3 regions of the Paenibacillus mesotrionivorans genome follow, and region 2 is predicted to be linked to each of the others. Evidence: riboswitches for the same ligand, from Rfam matches in the RefSeq annotation. Region 2 holds a riboswitch; each other region holds the start of a gene.
The links. A riboswitch is a leader RNA that binds a small molecule or an ion and turns the genes downstream of it on or off. The one in region 2 is predicted to bind thiamine pyrophosphate.

Region 1 (7,452 bases), on a different contig from region 2:
GATCGGTGGAGGCGGGGCAGATTGGCGGACTGGCGCTTCCATACCGGCCGGGTCACCCTGGAATGGGACTTGGATGCGGGAAGCTTCCATGCCGAGGTTACAGCAGACCGGGATACCGAGCTGGTGGTCCTGCTGCCGGATTGGGCGGTTTCTGCGGGTGTCGTGCTCGCTGGCCCGGAAGGGGCAGCTGCTGCTCTCGGACAGGGGTCGTTGGAACAAGGGAGCTCCGGACAAGGAGCCAAGGGGCAAGGAACCGAGAGACAAGGAACTGCCGGACAAGATATTTCGGGACAGGACGTCTGCGGACAAGGGGTCTCTGGGTACAAGCTGCTTCTGGCGCAGGGTTCTCCTCCTGTGGTATTCCGCACCGTCTCTGGTTCTTGCTAAAACCATATCAACACCGATGCCCCGGCAAATTAACGCCGGGTGTCGGTGTTTTTTTGGGGTTAGGGGGAAACAACAGCTGCATGTTTGCGAAAGATTCCGCGTTGGCACAGGTGTTTTCACCGCTGGGCGCTGGGCCTGGATAGCTGTTCTTCGACGGCTCTCCGCTGGCTCTCTGCCGGCTCTTCGACGGCTCTCCGCTGATTCTCCATTGGCTCTCAGTGGTCTAACGGACCGAGGAACCGCTATATGGTGCAAAAGCGTAAGTTTAGCGCGGCAAAGCCAGTAATAACATCTCTTGTGTCCGCGAAAACGGCAAACGGTCGCTTTGAAGCGAAATAGCAGCTCTCCTGTCCGTAAGAGTTTGTGAGGGTTCACCAACATTCCACGCAATCCCGTCCCAGTCATTCGCCCGCCCCACCAACACTATCCAGTCCCTTCCCAGCCATTCACCCAACCTGCCTGCCTTCGCCTCTCTACACCCCGCCACAGGCTTTTCCAGCCGGGTTTCCTTCTGTTCTCATAATGCTCCGGGGACAGGCATAGGATGAACTGACGGCTCATAGAAGGGAAGAGGCTTCTAAAGGAGGGCGAGGCAGATGGAGGTAAAGGCCAATGTGCAAAGAAGGCGGCAAAGCCGGTTAAGGGAGCTTCAAAGCCGCAACCAGGAACAGCCGGGAGCAGCTTCTGCTCCTGTGGCGGGGCAGGGGGCCTCACCGGCGGATCGATGGGTGGGACCACCCCCGGTGCCCGGCCAGTGGCCGGATTTACCCGCTTCCGCAGACGATGGTTCACGGGGCAGCAGCGGGGCGCATCCCGGTCTGCCGTTATATATGCGGGGTCAGCCGGAGAGCGGGCATGGCGGCGATCCGGAGCTGGCCTGGAAGGAGCGCCAAAAGCAGCTCTTGGCCTGGTATGCGGAGGAGGAGCGGAACGGGCCGGGCGGCGGCCCCTCTGAACGAGAACGGTATAACGGGCATTCACCGGGACGCGGGCCTTTCTTCCGATTGTTCCAGGCGAAGCTGGTATTGGCGGGGGTTCTTTTTGCGGGAGTATGGGGGATGTTCCAGTGGGATGCCGGCTGGACCCGCAGGGCTCAGGCAGTGGTAACGGAAGCGCTGACCCAAGAAATGGACTTCAGCCGGGCGGCGGCCTGGTACCAGAGCACCTTCAGCGGAGCGCCATCCTTCCTGCCCGCCTTCGGCGAACGCCAGAATGCGGTGAAGGTTCAGGCTCCCGGATCAGCATCGTTACTGGTGCAGCCGGTGCGGGGAACAGTAATCAAGCCTTTTTCCAATAATCAGGAGGGGATATGGCTGGCGGTTAAGCCGGACGCCCAGGTGGCGGCGCTGGATCAGGGCAGAGTGGAATTCGCCGGCCCGAAGGAGGGCTTCGGCTATTTGGTGACCATCCGCCATTCCGGCGGGCTGCGGGTTTCTTACGGCGGGCTGAAGCCGGCCCAGTGGCAAACCGGGGATTGGGTCAAGGCCGGAGAGGTCATCAGTCATGCCCTGGCAGAGATGGAGGCCGCTTCAGCCAATGTGTATCTGGCGGTTATGAAGGATGAGCGATTCATCGATCCCCTGGATGTGGTAACCTTTGATTAGATGGGGAGGTATTGTATACAGGCTTCATCCGTTGTTCCTCATCCTGATGCTGTTCTCCGTGTGGACGGGCTACTTCGCGGAAATGCTGACCTTATTCGGGGTAGTAACCATCCATGAGCTGGGCCATGTTGCCGCAGCAAAGGCCTACGGCTGGCGGATCAGGCGGGTTCAGCTGTTGCCCTTCGGCGGTGTGGCCGAGATGGAGGAGTCTGCCAATGTTCCGGCCAAGGAAGAGATGGTGGTGGCGCTGTGCGGACCTCTGCAGAATGCGTGGATGGCCGCTTTTGCCCTCTTGATGCTGGAATGGGGACCGGGACAATCGGCGGATTATTGGGCATATTTCCTGCAGGCAAACCTGATGATCGGGCTATTCAATCTGCTTCCGGTTCTTCCATTGGATGGCGGGAAGCTGTTGCTCGGCATGCTCAGCTATCTGCTGCCCTACCACAAGGTGTTGTCGGCGGTCCTGCATACCAGCCTGCTGCTGTCTCTGACTATGGTGATTGCAGCGCTGGCGCGTTATGCCGCAGGGGGCATCCATCTGAATCTGCTGGCTATCGGGCTGTTTTTGTTTTTCAGCAACTGGTACAGCATCAAGCATTTGCCTTATCAATTCTTCCGGTTTCTGGTTAGCCGGGAGGCAAGCTGCCTCAGGATGCAGCGGGCCGGTCACCCTCCCCAGATGCTGGTGGTGCCCTTCGACCAGGAGCCCGCCCATGTGCTGCGCCGCTTCAAGCGGGAGCGGCATCATCTCTTGTATATTGTGGACCGGACGGGAGACGTGCTGCAGGTATGCCCGGAGGACAGGCTGCTGCGGGCGTATCTGTCCCGGATGTCCGGCCCGCCGGGAGGCCGTGGGGGAATAGGACCCGGGCGAAGCCGCGGCAAGGGGGAAAAAATCGGTTAGTGTGGTCACATTCCTCTTATGCTACAATATCTACATGGAGAAACAGGCAATGAGGTGAATAGCGTATTGAAAAGGATTGTGGTTCGTTATGAGTCCGGCGCCAGCTCCGTTGCGTTGATGGAGGACGGAAGGCTGGCCGAGTTTTTCGTGGAGCAGCCGGCGGAAGGGGAACGGGCCGGCAATATCTACAAGGGCAAGGTTGTGAACGTGCTGCCGGGGATGCAGGCGGCGTTTGTGGATATCGGATTGCGCAAGAATGCGTTTCTCTATATTGATGATTTGCTGCCGGTTCACCTGGAGAAGAAACCCAAGGTCAAACCCTCCATCACCGAGCTGGTGCGGGAAGGCCAGGAAATCCTGGTCCAGGTGCGCAAGGAGCCGCTGGGCACCAAGGGCGCCCGGGTGACCACCCACTTTACGTTGCCGGGGCGTTGGCTGGTGCTTTTGCCACATGCGGATTATGTGGCGGTCTCCCGCAAGATTGAGTCCGAGCCGGAGCGGGCCCGGCTGAAGCAGATCGGCATGCAGATCAAACCACCGGAGGACGGGATTATTATCCGCACCGTGGCCGAGAATGAATGCCAGGAGTCCCTGCAAAAGGATATGGCCATCTTAAGCGACATCTGGGCCAGCCTGGTACGACGGGCAGACGTTGCTGAAGCGCCGGCGCTTTTGTACCGGGACCTGGGGATGATTCCCCGGCTTGTCCGGGATCTGTTCTCCGACTCTGTGGAGGAGCTCATTATTGATGACGGGCGTTCCGCCGACGAGATCGGCGCCCAAATCTGTGCCATGGCCCCGGAGCTCCAGGACCGGGTCAAGGTGTATGAGGGACCGGAGCCGGTGCTTTCGCATTACGGGATTGAGGAGCAGCTGGAGCGGGCCTACAAGCGTAAGATCTGGCTGGAGAACGGCGCTTATCTGGTGATTGACCCTACTGAAGCCCTGACGGTGATTGATGTGAACACCGGCAAGTACACGGGAACCGTGGATTTGGAGCAGACGGTTTTCGAAACCAATATGGAGGCCGCGGAGGAAATTGCCCGGCTTCTGCGCCTGCGGGATATGGGCGGTATGGTGATTGTCGACTTCATTGATATGGCCGAGGAGAAGCACCGCCGCCTGGTGACGGACAAGCTGGAGACCTGCATGAAGAAGGACCGCACCAAGGTGCAGGTGGTGGGCTGGACCAAGCTGGGGCTGGTGGAAATCACCCGGAAGAAGGTCCGTCCGGCGTTGGACGAGCTTCTGACGGAAACCTGCTCCTGCTGCGGAGGAACGGGTCGGGCGCCGATTAAGCACAGGCCCGGTCACGCGTAAGCCGCACGTTTCAATTGCCAACCGGTCGCCTATCCGGTATAGTGGATGTAACTGAATATATGTTTACGGGGGCTGGATATAGTCCGGCTGAGATTGGAACCGATTGTTCCTGACCGTTAATCTGAACCAGGTAATGCTGGCGTAGAGAATACAACGAAACCACACCCTTCGTCTATTCTCGGAGGGTTTTTTCTTGCGCCAAGAATCCATTTTTTTGGAAAAAATAGGTCGAAGGGGGCGTACATATGGGAGAACCGGAAGCACGGCAAAAGGCGGAAATCCTGGACGGGGCAAAGCTGCAGCATGCCGTTCAGCGGATCAGGGGAAGCAGAGACGAACTGCTCGCTATACTGGAGCGGCTGGTGGGATATGCCACGGTCAGCCCTCCTGCCCGGAATACGGCCGTTGCCCAGGATTTTCTGGCTAATGAGCTGGAGGCGGCGGGTTTTGGCATCAGCCGCTGGGAGCTTTATCCAGGGGATCCGGTGGTGGTCGGGATCAAGCCGGGAGCCCGGCCGGACAGCTGCCGCAGCCTGATCCTGAACGGGCATATGGATGTGGCCGAGGTGGGAAAGCCCGGGGAATGGTTGGGTGATCCCTTCAAGCTCCATGTGGACGGTGATTGGGCCGTTGGCCGGGGCACGGCGGATATGAAGGGCGCTTTAGCCGCCGCCTTGCTGGCCATCCGCATCTTGAAGGATGAAGGCATCCTATTGGGAGGTAACCTCCAGTTCCAAAGCGCCGTAGGCGAAGAGGCGGGCGAAGCCGGCACACGCTCCATCACGGAGCGCGGACTGGCCGACGGGTATGATTATGCGGTGGTGATGGACACCAGCAATCTGGCCATCCAGGGCCAGGGAGGCGTTATCACCGGCTGGCTGACGGTTCAGAGCCCCCAGGTGCATCATGACGGGATGCGGGCTAGCATGCTTCATGCCGGAGGCGGTGTGTTCGGCGCCAGCGCCATCGAGAAGATGGCGAAGCTCATCGGCTGCCTCCAGGAGCTGGAGCGCCACTGGGCGGTAGTGAAGCAGTATCCCGGCTTCCCGCTGGGAGTCACCACCATCAATCCCGCCGTAATCGAGGGCGGGCGGCATGCCGCTTTTGTGGCGGATAGCTGCCGGCTGTGGATCACGGTGCATGTTTATCCGGATGAGGATTACCAGGCAGTGACCCGGGAAATCGAGGAACATATCCGCTATGCGGCCATGGCCGATCCGTGGCTGAGGGAGCATCCCCCTACATTCCAGTGGGGCGGGCGTTCCATGATTGAGGACCGGGGGGAAATCTTCCCCTCGCTGGAGCTGGACCGGCAGCACCCGGGCTTGGACTGTCTGGCTGGATGTCATGAGGAGGCGGCTGGGCGGAAGCCGGAGATCAGCATGAGCCCATCCGTTACTGACGCAGGCTGGCTGGCGGAAGCGGGTGTGCCCGCGGCGATCTACGGGCCGGGGCTTCTGTCGGAAGCGCATGGAGTGAACGAGGGTGTGTCCGTGGCTGAGCTGTTAACCTTTGCCGAAAGCCTGCTCCGTTTTATTGCCGTCTGGTGCAACAGCCCCAAAACCGAAGGGAGAGAAGATCAATGACACGGTTTACCGATACGCTGCATGACGCAGCCTATACCATCTGGCAGGCCAGCCATCAGCATCCTTTTTTGACGGAGCTGCGGGACGGGACGCTGGCTACCGAACGGTTTGCCTTTTATATGAAGCAGGATTACGCCTATCTGAAGGAATATGCCAAGATGTTCGCCTACGGCAGCATCAAAGCCAAGGATCTTGCCACCATGGGATTGTTTGCCAAGCTTCTGGACAGCACGCTGAATGTGGAGATGGAGCTGCACCGCCAGTATGCGGAACGGCTGGGCATTCCCCGGCAGGAGCTGGAGGATACCAAGCCCGCACCTGTCACCACAGCCTATACGTCCTACCTGCTGAACGCAGCAGCGGCGGGCAATCTGGCGGAGCTGACCGCCGCGCTCCTGCCCTGTACATGGAGCTATTGCGAGATTGGCACTGCCATCGCTGCCCATCCGGGGTCATTGGAGCATCCCTTCTACGGAGAATGGGTGGAGATGTATGCCTCCGAGGAGTTCGCCAAGCTGAATGAATGGTGTATGGAGTTGATGAACCAGCTGGCCGAGGGGCTTCCAGAAGGGGAGCTGGCGCTGCTGACGGAGCGGTTCGTAACCGCCTCGCGCTTTGAGTATCTGTTCTGGCAGATGGCCTACCGGATGGAGGAGTGGCCGGTATGACCGATTGTGATCAGGAAGGCAAGGCAAGGTCTTCGAAGGCTGCGTATACGGAGGGTCCCGGAGCGGCGGCTCTCGATGTGCGGGGGCTGACCTACCGGTTTGACCCGGACAGCCTGTTGTTCGAAAACCTTTCCTTCACCATCCAAAAAGGGGAGTTCGTCTCCCTGCTGGCTCCCAGCGGGGTGGGCAAAACCACTCTGTTCCGTCTCATCGCCGGGCTGTTGGAGCCGGATGCCGGAGAAATTCGGTTATCCGGCGGGGAGCCGGGTTTACCCGGTGCCGGGGCTGGGGTTGCATCCCAACCGGCACCCGGAACAGGCTCAGGTCTCACCGCTCCGCCGCGCGGCAAGCCGAAGCGGCTGGGCCTGGCGGGCTACATGCCCCAGCGGGACGGGCTGATGCCCTGGCGCACCGTGCTGGACAATGCCGCCCTGGGCCTGGAGGTAGGGGGAATGCCGAAGGGTGAAGCCCGGCGGCGGGTAAGGGAGCTTTTGCCCTCCTTCGGCCTGGAGCAAAGCGCCGACCGCCTGCCCGCCGAGCTGTCCGGCGGTATGCGGCAGCGGGTCTCCTTCCTGCGGACGCTGCTTGCCGGCCAGGAGCTGCTGCTTTTGGATGAGCCCTTCAGCGCTCTGGACGCCATGACCCGACTGGATATGCAGGAATGGCTGCTCCAGGTATGGGAGGAGCACCGGAAAACCATTCTCTTCATCACTCACGATGTGGATGAAGCGCTGTTTCTCTCCGACCGTGTGCTGGTGGCCTGCACCTCGCCGATTGGCCGCCTGGAGGAATTCAGGGTGCCCTTGGACCGGCCCCGGAAGAGCGAGGCGATGCTGGACGCCAGCCTGCTGCCGGCCAAACGGGAGATTCTGCGGCTCTTAAGAGCGGGCAAATCAGGCGGGCAGAACCCCGGAGAGCCGGAGGAAGGGGGCGGACGCGTATGAAGCCTTGGCTCCGTCAATACGGCCCGGCTATTCTTT
Region 2 (7,452 bases):
CTTGGGTGTACCGGTAATTTCGGTGCTGCCCATGGCGTGTGTAACGGTTTTGGTGGCAGGCACTGAAGCGGAGGCAGCCGGAGACGGAGATTGCCCGGAGGCGGAGCCCGTTTGCTCCGGTGAAGCGTTATTGGATGTGCCGCAGGCTGCCAGAAGCGCAAACGACAGCAACGCCGACAGCAGTATCCCTTGTTTTTTCAGTGAAATAGACATGAATGATTCCTCCCCATTTATGTAACCCGTACGCCGGGTGATCTTGCTATTTATGCATGATTGGCAGCGGCACCGCGTCTCTTCTCCCGCTCCTCCTCGGTTATCTTCGGACAGGCAAAGCAATAACCGTGTCCCGTATCCGTCTTGTAGGCAAGACAGCACGAGGCCTTCAGCCTCACCTGGCCGTCCCCCTTGAGATTGCGGGTCAGCCGGAATTTGATTTGGAACGGGTTACCCGGACGCCCGAACACCTCCGGCGGCAGCCGGTTAACCAGAATATCCGCCACAGTCTCCAGTCTGGCCTTCAGCACCGGATCTGTCTCCTCGGAGCGCCACTTGTCCAGAATATAATGGAGCCCGGAGCCCATCAATGCCCAGATGGCACCAGGCGACACCCCTCCCGCTGCCGCAACGGCATCCACCACCGGACGGAGGCTTTGGCCATAAAAAGCGGCAAGCCCTTGCAGCATCTGCTCCTCATCCCCTTCGGCCGGGAGTGTCACAGGATCGGGACAAACCAGCCGGAAGGACATGGATGCCCCATAGGAGGCCTCTTCCATCTGGAGAAACACACCCTCCGGCGTCAGCCGGAGGTCCAGCCGGTCATGCCACATGGCATATGCCACAGCTGCACCCAAGCGCCCGAGCCACGAGGCAAAATAGGTAGCGCACACATCCGGGCTTTTCGCTTTGATCCGGGGGCCATATACCTCCACAAACTCCTCCGCCCCTACCGTGGATGCCAGACATGCCAGCTCCAGCATCAAAAGCGGCTTGTCCGCACGTCTGTCCGTCACGCCAAACATCGTCTCGTACGTAGACAGCTCGATGGATTGCATGAATCGCCTACCTCCGCTCCACATTCTATGGTTGATAATTATTATCATTTAAACAAATCAAATGATAATGCCTATCACTCTCTCGTGTCAATAAAAAGATGCCCTCCGGCCCGAAAAAATCCAGCTGCGCACTTCGAGGCGGCCGATTGCCGATGTTTGATTGCCGGATAGACTCAATTTGCCTCTGATTGACGATCGAAAGAAGCGGCCTCCTCTCCAGAACCAGCCCCTTCAACCGCAAAATGTTTTGGCCGTCTAAATCAGCCCCTCCAGTCCCTAATGGTCACCCACCTCAAACCAGATCTCAGCAACCGCTAACGGCTTGCCCCCCCTCCAACCGCTAACGGAACTCAAAAGCTCTTAGCGGCTGAAAAGGGACCAATTTGATTTTTAACGGAACTCAACGTCCCTTAGCGCACATTTTGCCCTTCATTTGCACCCCCGGAGCCAGCTAAGAGTCTCTCAGTTCCGTTAGCGCGCCAAAGCGGCGGATTCCGGCCTCTAAGCGTCGCACAGTTCCGTTAGCGATGGCGGCTGCTGGGCCGGAGGGATTTCCGCCGATTGCCGCCAAGTGCCGGCCCAAAAACATTAGCTTGGCCTCCTAACCAGACATCCGGATTGGCCCCCCCACTTTCGAATACACAAAAAAGCCCCTGCCAACCACGCCTGTGGTGACAAGAACTTTTTGGGTGTGTGTTCTTTTGTAAAGTGTGTGTTCTATTCTGAAGTGTTTGTTCTATTTAATAAATTTTTTGGCCTTCTCGACCGCTTCATCCTCGGTCGCACCGGTGACATACCGCCCGTTGACGAATATAAAGGCGCTGCGGGAGCAGGGGCCGCAATAGGATTTGCAGCCCACCTTAATATCCGCATCCGGCGACAGCTTCTCGAGCTTGGGAAGAAGTGTTTTGACCCGGGTATGCTTGCATTTGTCGCAGATTTGGATGTTGTTCTTGGACATTAGTGATCCCCGGTGTTTCCTTTGGAGGGATTGGTGATGGCGAAGCCTTCCTGAGGCACGTAGAAATAATCGACGCGGATCCCGTCCAGAAGGGGCTCATCTTTGTCCAGAAGCACAGTGATTCCCTTGTCGGTCTCAATCACCGCATCATTTTCCTTGGGTGTATCCAGGTCCATGCCGTAATGGGCATGATCCCCGTGCTTATGGGTAACGAACACCCTCAGCTTCAGCTCTTTATTTTCTTCCTTCTCCAATTCTTCAAGAATCTTTTTGGCCGCGTTGCGGGAAATTTTACAATTCATCTTCCACATCTCCTTCTTTGCAATCCGCTTGTACATCCCCCATTGTATATGATAATGCTTTTTTGAAGCAACTGGAGTTGTCCGGTTCCCCTTCCCACCTGCCCTGCCTTGTGTTATGATGGGTGCAGCAAAAGTTCATAAGTTATTCACACTAGGGGGGCCGCAAGGCTGAGACGGATGTTGATCCGGACCCTTTGAACCTGATCTGGGCAATTCCAGCGTAGGGAAGTGGGAACGAGATTGGGCTACACCCGACGACGCGACTGCGGCAGCAACACCATCCTCTCAGGATGCTGCGCACCGTCCTCCGCCAACGGCGAGCCGATTCCACCGATTCCAAACTGTCCCTTTTCCAGGGGACAGTTTTTTTATTTTCCCTACTCCAAAAAGAAAGGCGGTGATTCCGGTGACTTCCCCGAAGCTGCATATGATCACGGGAGGCAGAAACTTCGGCGCTTCCCTCCATGCGGCCGCCCAGGCTGCCCCGTGGGTAGATTACATCCATCTGCGGAATAAAGCTGCCTCCGCCCGCGAAATGGAATCCTGGGCCCTGCATCTCCTGCAGGGTGGCGTGTCCCCGGGCAAGCTTGTGATTAACGACCGGGTGGATGTGGCGCTGGCAGTGGGAGCCTGCGGAGTCCAGCTGGCCTGGCACAGCCTGCGCCCCTCCACGGTCAAAACCCGGTGGCCCCATCTGCTGGTGGGGGTTTCTGTACATACCCCCCAGGAGGCGGCCGAGGCATTCGCAGAGGGCGCCGACTATGTGCTGTTTGGCCATGTATATGATTCCGCCAGCAAACCGGGTGTCCCTCCCCGAGGTCTCCGCCTGTTGGAGGAAACCGTCCGTCTAAGCGGGAATCATCCTGTCATAGCCTTGGGCGGCATCCAGCCCGCCCATATTCCCGGGCTGCTGCGTACCGGGGCAGCCGGTTATGCAGTGCTCTCCGGCATCGGAGCAGCCGCCGATCCTGCACAGGCCGCCCGGGACTACCGCGACGCAGCTTTAAAAGGAGGTGATCTCCCATGATGCTGATGATTAACGGCCAACCCTTCCACACTCCCGAGGATTGCTCCAGTATGGCCGACTTGCTGGCCTTGCCGCAATGGCGGCGGGCGATGGTGATTGTGGAGCTGAATGGAGCTGTGCTGAACAGCCGGCAGTATGACGGCACTGCTTTGACCGAAGGCGACTGCATCGAGATGGTTCAAGTTGTAGGCGGCGGGTAACACCCTTTTTTCGCCCTGTCCTTTTCCACCCATTATAAGGAGGTTTTTATCCATGGAGGATTTGTTTCATATCGGAGGCCAGGCCCTGTCCAGCCGTTTGTTCATCGGCACCGGCAAATACAGCCGGAACGCACTCATTCCCGAGGTAGTCGCCAATTCCGGCGCACAGGTCATTACCGTTGCCCTGAGGCGGGTCGACCCCTCATCCCAGGAGGAGAATATTCTCACTCATATTCCCAAGGAAATGGTGCTCTTACCCAATACCTCCGGAGCCCGTACAGCGGAGGAGGCGGTTCGCATCGCCCGTCTGGCCAAGGCGGCGGGAATGGGCAACTGGGTCAAAATTGAAGTGATCAAGGACCAGAAGCATCTTTTGCCCGACAATGCGGAAACGGTGAGAGCGACGGAAATTCTGGCGGAGGAGGGGTTTGTGGTGCTGCCGTACATGAGCCCCGATCTGTCCGCCGCCGTCAGGATGCGTGATGCCGGAGCGGCTGCCGTCATGCCCCTGGGCTCCCCCATCGGGACCAACAGAGGGCTTAGAACCAAGGAGCTCATCGGCATCCTGATTGAGGAAATGGACATTCCCGTTATTGTGGATGCCGGCATCGGCAGACCCTCCGAAGCGGCAGAAGCCATGGAGATGGGGGCCTCCGCCGTCCTGCTGAATACGGCCATTGCCACCGCCCGCGATCCCATGGGAATGGCGGCGGCCTTCCGCGACGCCGTCCGGGCCGGACGCCAGGCTTACCTGTCCGGACTGGGTCCTGTAACGGAAGCAGCCTCTGCCTCCTCCCCCCTCACCGGATTCCTGGGGGCCTGACAGCATTCCCCACCAATTATTCTAGGAGGTGACGGCCATGAGCTTTGGCCCCATATTGGAACGGCTTGAGCATTATCCCTATGAAGAGCTATGGAAAGAGCTGGGCCCGCAGGATGTCCGCCGGGCCTTATCCCGGGACCGGCTAGAGGAGCGGGATCTTCTGGCGCTCCTCTCCCCTGCCGCCGAGCCGTTTCTGGAGGTAATGGCACAGAAGGCCCAGCGTTTGACCCGAACCCACTTCGGATACGCCATGCAGCTGTTTACCCCGATGTATGTGTCCGATTTCTGCATCAACAAATGCACGTATTGCAGCTTCAGCGCCGACTTTGAATTCCCCCGCAAACGGCTGTCCATGGACCAGCTGCGGAAGGAAGCTGAAACCATCGCCGCCACTGGCCTCAAGCATGTGCTTATGCTGACCGGGGAATCCCGCCAGGCGACGCCCATGGACTACCTGGTGGATTGTGTCCATGTCCTGCGGGAGTTCTTCCCGTCTGTGAGCATCGAAATCTTCCCCCTCCGTACCGAGGAATACCGCCAGCTGGTGGAGGCGGGTGCGGACGGGCTCACCTTATACCAGGAGGTGTACCACCGGGAGACATACAGCCAGATCCACGTCAAAGGCCCCAAACGGGTGTACCGCAACCGCCTGGAGGCCCCTGAGCGGGCGTGTCAGGCCGGGTTCCGGAATGTGAATATCGGTGCGCTTCTGGGGATGTACGAGTGGCGGCGGGAGGCCTTCCATGCCTGCATGCACGCCCGTTATCTGCAGGACAAGTACCGGGATTGCGAAATTAGCCTGTCCGCCCCCCGGTTCCGTCCGTATCTGGGCGAATATGATCCCCAGTCTCTTGTTTCGGACCGGAACCTGGTCCAGATTCTGCTGGCTTACCGCCTGTTTATGCCCCGGGCCGGAATCACCCTGTCCACCCGGGAAAACGGGGAGCTGCGGGATCATCTGGTGCATCTGGGCATTACCAAAATGTCTGCGGGAGTCTCTACGGAGGTGGGCGGCCACACCGGGGAAGGCACACCGCAATTTGAAATTTCCGATGACCGCAGTGTAGAGGACATCCGGCTGATGCTGTATAAGGCCGGCTTCCAGCCGGTGTTCAAGGACTGGGACTGCCTGGCGGAGCCGGCCGGACAGGCCATCCGTCTGTAAATTCAATCTTCAAGTGCCTTCTCCATGCGGAGGGGGCCCTTTTTTTGGGAAAAGAACCGGTTAGTATTGCTTCTGCTCTCTCCATTGTGTAAGGTGTAAATATCCTACTACTTATCGGACAAGGAGGGCCGTTTACATGTGTCAACCTAAACTCGCCAAGGCTGCACGCTCTAATATCAGCAACTACATTCCGAAGCAACCGGCGGTGATTGAATGCTCCATCGAAAAGACCTTACACGTGATCGGCGGCAAATGGGCATTTCTCGTGCTCCGGGAGCTGTTCTGCGGAACCAAGCGTTTTGGCGAGCTGCAGCGGACCGTTTCCGGCATCAGCCCCAAGGCTTTAACCGACACGCTGCGGCATCTGGAGGAGCAGGGTGTGCTGGAGCGCCACGCATTCCCTACCGTACCGGTTACGGTGGAATACCGCCTCACCCCCAAGGGTCAGGATCTGCACCAAATTTTGAAGGAAATGAAGCTGTGGGCGGCCAAGTGGACCTGATGGGTGTGAAGCCGTAACGCACACCTGTTTGTCAGCTTGTCCAAACTAACCGGGGAGGGAACCCGCCAGACCATGATGTCCTTTTATAAAAAATACTATAAAACGGCATTTGACATTGCCTTAATGATTTTTACTGTGTATCTGTTTATGCTCCTGTTCAGCTACCTGTACAAGATTGGCGCACCGATATTTTGGGCCCTTCTGATCTTCGCCGCCATTGAGCCGCTGGCCCGCTCCCTGAACCGGAAGGGTGTTAAGAAGTCGCTGGCAACGGCCATTTCCCTGCTGCTGTTCATTATCATTATCCTGGCCATTCTGGTAGGGCTCAGCGCCATTCTGATTACCCAGCTGGACAATATCAAGGGCCTGATTCCCACCTTCAGCACCACCTTCCAGGATCAGGTGTACCAGGATATCAATGACCTGAAGCAGCGCTGGGACAATCTGCCTCCCGACTTGGCGGACCAGATCGTGCAATATGTCTCCACCATGGCCAAATACATCTCCTCCTTCACCACCATTGTCCTGGGATGGCTAATGAGCAAGTTCACCTCCTTCACCAGCTTTCTGGCGAACTTCTTCATTGGCACCATTCTGGCCTATTTCCTGAGTGTGGAGATCGAGACCTGGAAGCGGATGGCCAGGGAGCATACCCCGGGCACCTTCAAGGTGGCGTTTAATTTTCTCCGGGAAAATGTGCTCCGTGGGATTGTGACCTACATAAAATCCACCCTGAAGCTGGTGTCCATTACAGGGGTGCTGGTCTTCATCGGTCTTCTGCTGTTTAATGTGGGTAATGCGTTTTCGGTGGCCCTGCTGTGCGCCTTCTTCGACGTGCTGCCGCTTCTGGGTGTATCCACCTTTTTCCTTCCTTGGATCGCTTACCTGCTGATTGTCGGCGAGACGGTGCTGGCGATCAAAATCTCCATCCTTACCGCCATTGTGCTCTTGGTCAGGCAGATTCTGGAGCCCAAAATCACCGGCGACTCCCTGGGAGTGTCCGCCTTTACGATGCTGGCATTTATGATTATTTCCCTCTCCCTGTTCGGGGTAGCGGGATTGATTCTGTCCCCGGTGCTCATCATCACCATCAAGGCCTTGAATGAGCAGGGGTACCTGAAGCGCTGGATCCGCAAGCCGGAGGATGACTACCAGCCAGAGTACATTGATTGATTATCGACCATCCTTAGCAAAAAGGAGCCTCCGCTATGAAAATTCGCCCCTTCCTTATGGAGGACTACCATCTGGCGTATGATTTATGGTGCCGTACTCCCGGCATGGGACTAAGCGCCTCCGACAGCGAAGAGAATATCCGCCGGTTCCTGGAGCGGAACCCCGGCCTAAGCTTTGTGGCGGAGGACAATACCGGCGGTGTCCAGGGTACGGTTCTGGCCGGCCATGACGGACGCCGCGGCTTCCT
Region 3 (7,452 bases), on a different contig from region 2:
ACCTGAGGGGTCACCGACAGAATCTCCAGCTTGCCGGTGTTATTCCTCCATTCCATCTCCATGTCGAGCCGGATCTCCCGGAGATCACCGGTTTCCTCCAGCGCCCATACCTGCAGCGGCTCGGCGGTATGCAGCACATAATCGTCAACCGACAGCTCCTTCACGGGATTAGTCCCCATGATGGAACGGAACCGGTACCCGCCCTCCTTGTTGCGGTCGGCATAAAACACCTTTCCGTCCTCCGTCAGCGCCATAAACACATACGGATTCCCGTAGAGGGAACGGATCCGCCCGGTCCAGCCCCCTTCTGCGGCCAGCTTTTCCGCCCCAGCAGGCACAAGCCCGGTGGTACTAGGGCTGGCTGCACCAGCCTCTTGACCCATGCTCTCCACCGCCTCACGCAAAAATACCAGGTCCAGTTTGCCCCGGTCGTCCAGCAGCAGCAGCCGGTCCCCGCCGGCAGCCATCCGTTTCACCGGATTGGTGAGCGTCAGAGGCTGGGAAGAGGAGAAATCCTTCTCCCACAGCCGGACAGCTCCTGTCTTATCCAGCGTAACGGGATAACCCAGGACAAATTGAAGCTCCTGAAGCTCCGCCACTCCCGGTACTGGCCCGAAGGTGCGGTCAGGCTGCATGGCGCGCAGGGTCCCGTCCTCCATAATAAAATAGGGACGTCCGGAGGCAGCCACGGCCTTGCGGACGCCGGTCAGCTCCCCCATGTCCTTCCAACGGTCCAAAATAACCGGAACCCTGCCCAGCTGGCCGTCCATATTCCGGCCCCAGGTATATACCCGGCCTGCTTCATCTAAGGCCAAGGCATGATGATTGCCCGCTTCAAGACCGACAATATCTTCAAGCCCTTGTATTTGTACAGGGTCCAGCACCGTTTCAGTGCCTGGCCCCAGAAGTCCGTCCCCATTCTTCCCGAAGCCCCATACGGTTCCGTCGCTGCGGGTGAACAGATAGGTGCCTTCACCGGCTACAGCCATCTTCACCGCACCGGCAAGCCGCGGCTCTGCTGCAAGCTTTTGCTCACGGGGAAGATAGCGCAAAACCTCGTTATTATCCAGCCGGATCAGCGCCTCATCCTCATAACCGACCGTTACCGATGCAACTCCCTGCAGCAGCAGCACTTTATGATTCTCCGGCTTCAGAATATCCCCGCTTAACCCTGCCGCATACCACAGCCTGCCTTCCTGCTCCTGCACAAAAAGCGAAAAGGATGTTCCGTATATAGCCGATACCCCTGAAAAATTGCCGAAGCGCAGCGGCTTTCCCGTTTCTCTCGGCAAGTACCATAACGTTCCGTCCTTGCGCAGGGCAAACAGGGTGCCGAACATCTCATCCAGCTGCTGGATGGATATAATCTCGGACAAACCCTCCACCTGCTGAAGCGCCTCCTGCTGCTTGGTTCCCCGCTTCATAACATGGCCGTCTTTGCCCAACAGATAATTTTGGGTCACCTGCGTCACCGGCCTGTCAGCGGTTACCCGTTTAGGCCCGGTATCCGCCTCGGGAGAGCCGAAGCCCCAGCCCCAATGCCAGGCAGTGCCGTCCCGGTCAACGGCAAAGGATAGTCCCGGCTTGCTGCCGTAGCCTGCGGCATCGAATATCCGCCCGGCGGCAACGGAGGCTACCGGAACCCGGACCTGGGAGGCCGGTTCCGCTGCTGGGGCGGAGGCCGCCGGTGCAGGAGGGGCGGCTGTAGGAACGGGAGACGGGGCCAAGGATGAGGCTGGGGTCTCCTCCGGCGCTATCCGTTGCTCCCGTTCACATCCGAATAAAAGCGCCCCTGCCAAAATCCATATGATAAATAACGCAGCATATTTGCCAGATTGGACCATGAGGGTAAACCTCCCTCTCTCGGGCTATTTCACGGACAGGACACCCCTGGCCGCTGCTAAGCCCTCTGTTCTACCAATAAAGACGCTTTCATCCACTGGAATGTTTCGGAAGCAGGGATTCTTTCTTTGGATGTACAGGCAGAAAAAATCGCCCACTAAAATATATAATAATTAACTTTACAAAAGTAAGTCGCTCATGCTATTATACTTACATAAAGTAAGTTAATTCAAAAACACAAGATAATCAGGGAGGAATTCTAATGTTGGATGCAGGTTTGTTGATTATACGGTTGGTGGTCGGATTGACCTTGATGGGGCACGGGGCGCAAAAGCTGTTCGGCTGGTTCGGCGGATACGGCCCCAAAGGCACCGGAGGCTGGATGGAATCCATCGGTATGAAACCCGGTGTGGCCATGGCTGTGATGGCCGGATTGTCTGAGCTGGCAGGCGGCCTTCTGTTTGCCGCAGGTCTGTGGCTGCCGGTAGCCGCAGTGCTCATCGCAGGCACGATGCTGGTGGCCATTGTGAAGGTTCACGGCCCCAACGGTTATTGGACCGATAAAGGCGGTTATGAATATAACCTCCTGCTGATTGCAGTAGCAGTGGCTCTGGCCCTGACTGGCCCCGGTCTGTACGCCATCGGCTGATTTGCTGCATAGTGAACGCCGCCTGGGTTATGCCGGGCGGCGTTTTGGCATGCGCATAGAACCTTGGCCGCCAAGCCATAGTATGGGTAAAGATGTGTGTGAAAGGAGGCGGAGAGCTTGTCCCCAGATTTTCAAGAGGAGCAAAAGCACGCAGGCACGGGTTTTCCGGAGGCGGATGCCACTGTAGCGGGCCGCGGGGATGCAGAGGATGACATGGAGGTGGCAGCCTTGACAGGGTTGGCCCAATGGATCAACTGCCAGGGCGACTCAGGAGAAACCGCCGCATTGATGGACCGTCTGAAGGAGGATTTGCCGGGTAAGGTGGAGCGCGGCGGAGAGAAGTCCTGAAGCCATGGTCTTACGCAGGTGCTTCCAACACGAAAAAAAGGCTGTCCCCGTCATGCTCATGACGTTTGGGACAACCTTTTTTTGTGACGGGCTGCTTGCAGGCCTACTCTACCTGAGCCAGGATGGCCGCTTTTTTGACGAAGGCGCCTTCCACCTGATGGAGCTGGTTCAACAGCTCCGTCTGGAAGGTTCCGGGACGGTCGCCGCCGGATACCTTCAGGGCTTCCTCGGCAGCTACGCCATAGTAGGCCAGGGCGGATACCGCCGCCTTGACCAGGTCCTTCTCTACCGCGGCGAAGGCTCCAATCACAGACGTGAGCAGGCAGCCGGTGCCCGTAACCTTGGTCAGCAGGGCGGTGCCGTTGCTGACCTTCCAGGTGACGCTGCCGTCGCTTACGATATCGTCGGCGCCGGTCACTACCACCACGCAGCCCAGCTTCCGGGCTGCCTGGCGGGCCAGCTCCACCGCATCCGCTGCGGTATCGCCTCCGTCCACACCCTTGATCGTGCCGGATTCGCCGATCACGTTGGCGATCTCTGCGGCATTGCCGCGCAGGATGGACACCTTGACCTCGTCCATCATCTTCCGTGCCGTATCCGTCCGGTACGGGGTGGCGCCTGCGCCGACGGGGTCAAAAACCACCGGCACGCCATGAGCGTTGGCCGAACGGCCGGCCACATGCATGGCGTGGACCACGGTTTCATCCAGGGTGCCCATGTTTAGCACCAGGGCACCGGCGATTTTGGCCATATCAGCCACTTCTTCCTTGGCGTACGCCATAACCGGGGATGCCCCCAGCGCCAGCAGCCCGTTCGCCGTAAAGTTGGTCACCACCACATTGGTGATGTTGTGGACCAGGGGCTTCTGCTCCCGTACCTTCATCAGGTTTTGCTCCAGCTCATGTAATTCCATTTTCCGCCAACTCCTCATTATCGGTAGTCCAGCTAGCCGGACGCGTGAACCGCAAAAAAGACGCCTCGCCAATAGCAAAGCGCCTCAAAACGGGCAAGCTCCCTACGCTGGCATGATCCAACAGGTTCCAATGGTAAACGGCGGACAGCCGTACTCTCAGCCCGCTCCTGCGGACTCCCATGCTTCATATGCAATTACGATCATCTTACCAAGAAGGCCTGTGCTTGGCAATGCGAAGCAGCCGTCTTATACAATCCTAGAACTTCACCAGATCCTGACGGATGGGTGTGAAGGTATCCAGCAGTGCGGAGTCCTCCTCCAGCGCTGTCACCCCGTGTTTGGCATTGCTGGGAATGGCGATGGTTTGACCGGCGGATACTTCCGTTTCCTTGCCGTCGATACGGAAGGTAAACCGTCCGCGCAAGCAATAGCTCATCTGCTCATGGGGATGGCTGTGCTCGTAGCCTTCCGCCCCCTTGGCAAAACGCACCTCCATCATCATCAGGCTGCCCACTGCGTTCAGAATACAACGCTTTACGCCCGGCTCCGCATTTTCCCATACTCCGATATTGCTCACTTGTACCTGCCTCCTGTCTATTCTTGCGGCGCACCGCATATCTCTTCTAAGCATACCCATCCTGCCGGGAGATGTCCATAGCTACCCCTTCACCAGGACTCCCCCGGTCAGAGAGGTCTGCTGAGCTTCAGTACCTGCAATAGCGGCACCCGGCCGCTGCCGGATTCATGGAAGAGCCATTGCTCCTGCATGTGGTCGATAAACAGCACCCCGTCCAGATGATCCACCTCATGCTGGATACAGCGGGCCAAATACCCCTCCGCCTCAATAATGACCGTTTCCCCTTGCCGGTTGAGGGTGCTCACCTTTACCCGGTTGGCCCGTTTCACGTTGCCGTAGTAGCCGGGGTAGGACAGGCAGCCTTCGGTTCCCATCTGTTCCCCGCTTTGCTCCAGGATAACCGGATTGATCAGCTCCACCAGACCATCCCCACAGTCCATCACAATGAGTCTGCGCAAAAGACCTACCTGGGGAGCGGCCAAACCCGCCCGGCCGTCAGCCGCATACAGTGTTTCCGCCAAGTCGTCCAGCATCCGCAGCACCCGGGGCGTCAGCTCCTCCACAGGTTTGGCGGTTTTCCGCAGAATGGGATCGCCAAACGGCAAAACCTCTTTTACTGCCATCCTCATACCCCTTTCGTTTGCTCCTGCGCCATATCCTCAATTTCCCTTGTGAAATTGTGCCAACTTATTATAATATTGAAATAATTATAATCACCAAAATTTATTTTCCAGGCGGAAAGGAGTCTTTTTATGAAGAAAAAGCTTTTGGTCACATTCGGAGGAACCCTGCTTCTTTTGGTTGGTATGGCAGCAGGCGCTTTAGCCAGTACGCAGCTTCAGGAAATCCGGGCTTACCTGAATGGAGAGCTGAAGGTTAGATTCAATGGAGAAATTGCCGTTTTGAAGGATGCGGACGGCAACCAGGTTCTTCCCATTACCTACGAGGGCACCACGTATCTGCCTGTCCGGGGAATCGCCAATCTGCTGGAAATACCTGTGAAGTACGATGAGCAAGCCAAAGAGGTCCTTCTGGGCGAGCTTGCGGAAGGTGTTCCGGTTAACCGGGAGGATTTTAACAACACACTCTATTCCAAGGATCCCGCACATACGCAATTCGGTGGCAAAGACTATTCTGAGGTGCTGTACAGCGCACCGGACTCCAATATTAAATATACGGCCTTAAGCCCGGCGGGCAAATATACGAAGCTGGTTCTGCAATTTGCCGCAACAGTCCAGGATGTGGAATCGCTGGAGATCACCGATATTGACAAGAATGCCCTGCTCAAGGAAGTCAAGGGCATTACTCCTTCATCAGGCCTCCAGACCATTGAAGTCACGATCACAGGCGTGAAGAATATTTCCATTCAGGTCAAACAGCCCACAGACGGAGGGTTTATCATTCCGCTTACAACCTCCTACTATCAATAACTGTCACCCGATGCAAATGAACGGCTGTCCATTTCCAGGGCAGCCGTTTTTTTAATCCCATGGTTCCGTCAAAGCGCCTCCAATAGCCTCGATAAAATATAAGGCCTGGTCCAGACGCTGATCGGGGTTGGGGATTATCAGGTCACACCCGAACAGGAGCGAGACCTCTTCTCCATAACTGGCTAACCGCCGCTCCTGCTCCAGAGCGGACAGTCCCCGTTCCGCCAGGCGCCGGGCGCATTGGTCTTTTTCCGCGTAGATGCCAACAAGCAGCACCTTGTCCCCGTAACGCTCCTTTACCTTGCGGGCTCCGAAGGCATCCAGCACCACAGAGTGGGGGGTCACATCCTGAATGGCTGCCGCAACGGATGCCATGGAGGTGCCGTACATATTCCCCTGGTATTCGGTTGTCTCCAGAAGCTCACCGGAGGCGTACATGGCCTTCAGCTGCTCGGCGCTGCCGAAGTAATACTCTCTTCCATGGGTTTCCCCCTCCCGGGGAGGGCGGGAGGTCCAGGTGACGATCCGGGGCAGGCCGAGCTTGGCCTGAAGTGTGCTTTTGCCCGCTGCGCTGGGTCCCTGCAGAACAACTAGCCGATGCGACATGTAACCGCCTCTTTTCCATTCTTATCCCTATATTATACAATAAAAGTACAAAAAAATCGGATATCGTTTTTTTCTCATTCGTCAGGAGGGACCAAGGCTTGAATTCCGAGACCTTTATCTACATCACACTGATTACCACGTCCGGAGCCTTGAACGCGCTCCTCTTTGTGTATGCCTTGTCCGACAAAACCCGCTCACAGGCCATGAGGGCATTTGCTGGCGTTACCGCAACGGCAGCCCTCTATTGCTTCGGAGCGGCACTGCAGCTGGCCAGCACCACCCTCGCCGCGATTAAGGTTTGGATCAGCGTGGCCTATTTGGGCATGGCGTTTTCACCAGTGTTTCTGCTTATTCTGGTCAGTCGCTATACCGGAGTGGACAAATGGCTTTCCCGCAAGATAACCGGACTTCTCTTCGTAATCCCCGCCATAACCTGTTTCCTGGTAGCAACCAATGATCTGCATCACCTCTTCTACAAATCCCTGTATCTGCGGACCGATGCTCCGTCTCCCATGGCGGATATTATCATCGGTCCGTGGTATATCATCCACGGCGCTTATACCTTCGGCAGCATGTTCCTCGGAGCCTGCCTGCTGGTAGGTCAATGGCGGACGGCCTCCAGAGCATACCGGAAGCAGATTTTCACACTGTTTCTGGGGACGATGCTTCCGATTATCGCGTCCTTTTTGTATCTGATGGGAGTGATCCCCTACAATATGGACCCGGTTCCCTTTATCTTGATCTTCACAACCTCCTTGTATGTCTGGGCCATCCGGACCACGGATTTGTTCCAGGTGGTGCCTATCGCCAGAGGCTACGTGTTCGAAAGCATGCGGGACGGCGTGCTGGTGCTGGATCTCAGTGGGAGGCTGGTGGATTATAATCCGGCGGCCCGGCGCATGATTCCACCGCTGGCTCCGGAGCGGATCGGCGAACCGCTGGAAGCCGTCTGGTCAGGGAAAGCAGGCTTGGAGACGCTGCCTCCGGAAGCCGACCAGCAGGTGAATGCGGAGCAGGTCTGGCGGACCCGATGGCTGCAGGAGGGAGCAGAGGAACGGCATTATGAGGTCCGTTCCCTGCCGGTGCG

Region 1: linked by a shared signal. The riboswitch ahead of ACI1P1_RS21415 (acetylornithine deacetylase) and the one ahead of ACI1P1_RS19365 (thiamine phosphate synthase) in region 2 are both predicted to bind thiamine pyrophosphate.
Region 3: linked by a shared signal. The riboswitch ahead of thiM (hydroxyethylthiazole kinase) and the one ahead of ACI1P1_RS19365 (thiamine phosphate synthase) in region 2 are both predicted to bind thiamine pyrophosphate.

What each region holds. Positions count from the first base shown of each region.
Region 1 is NZ_JBJURJ010000015.1:77,010-84,461, forward strand. It holds gene ACI1P1_RS21395 (glycosyl hydrolase family 95 catalytic domain-containing protein) at 1-387, shown strand, start outside; gene ACI1P1_RS21400 (peptidoglycan DD-metalloendopeptidase family protein) at 984-1,991, shown strand; gene ACI1P1_RS21405 (M50 family metallopeptidase) at 1,984-2,898, shown strand; gene ACI1P1_RS21410 (Rne/Rng family ribonuclease) at 2,965-4,218, shown strand; TPP riboswitch at 4,274-4,383, shown strand; gene ACI1P1_RS21415 (acetylornithine deacetylase) at 4,464-5,804, shown strand; gene tenA (thiaminase II) at 5,801-6,472, shown strand; gene ACI1P1_RS21425 (ABC transporter ATP-binding protein) at 6,469-7,416, shown strand; gene ACI1P1_RS21430 (ABC transporter permease) at 7,413-7,452, shown strand, end outside.
Region 2 is NZ_JBJURJ010000013.1:99,586-107,037, forward strand. It holds gene ACI1P1_RS19345 (ABC transporter substrate-binding protein) at 1-213, opposite strand, end outside; gene ACI1P1_RS19350 (hypothetical protein) at 264-1,052, opposite strand; gene ACI1P1_RS19355 (YuzB family protein) at 1,789-2,013, opposite strand; gene ACI1P1_RS19360 (iron-sulfur cluster assembly accessory protein) at 2,013-2,315, opposite strand; TPP riboswitch at 2,459-2,559, shown strand; gene ACI1P1_RS19365 (thiamine phosphate synthase) at 2,722-3,342, shown strand; gene thiS (sulfur carrier protein ThiS) at 3,339-3,542, shown strand; gene ACI1P1_RS19375 (thiazole synthase) at 3,595-4,365, shown strand; gene thiH (2-iminoacetate synthase ThiH) at 4,403-5,530, shown strand; gene ACI1P1_RS19385 (winged helix-turn-helix transcriptional regulator) at 5,667-6,032, shown strand; gene ACI1P1_RS19390 (AI-2E family transporter) at 6,105-7,205, shown strand; gene ACI1P1_RS19395 (GNAT family N-acetyltransferase) at 7,241-7,452, shown strand, end outside.
Region 3 is NZ_JBJURJ010000011.1:138,659-146,110, forward strand. It holds gene ACI1P1_RS17420 (RCC1 domain-containing protein) at 1-1,844, opposite strand, end outside; gene ACI1P1_RS17425 (DoxX family protein) at 2,105-2,491, shown strand; gene ACI1P1_RS17430 (hypothetical protein) at 2,609-2,839, shown strand; gene thiM (hydroxyethylthiazole kinase) at 2,943-3,752, opposite strand; TPP riboswitch at 3,835-3,943, opposite strand; gene ACI1P1_RS17440 (cupin domain-containing protein) at 4,009-4,329, opposite strand; gene def (peptide deformylase) at 4,437-4,952, opposite strand; gene ACI1P1_RS17450 (hypothetical protein) at 5,082-5,759, shown strand; gene ACI1P1_RS17455 (guanylate kinase) at 5,811-6,365, opposite strand; gene ACI1P1_RS17460 (histidine kinase N-terminal 7TM domain-containing diguanylate cyclase) at 6,464-7,452, shown strand, end outside.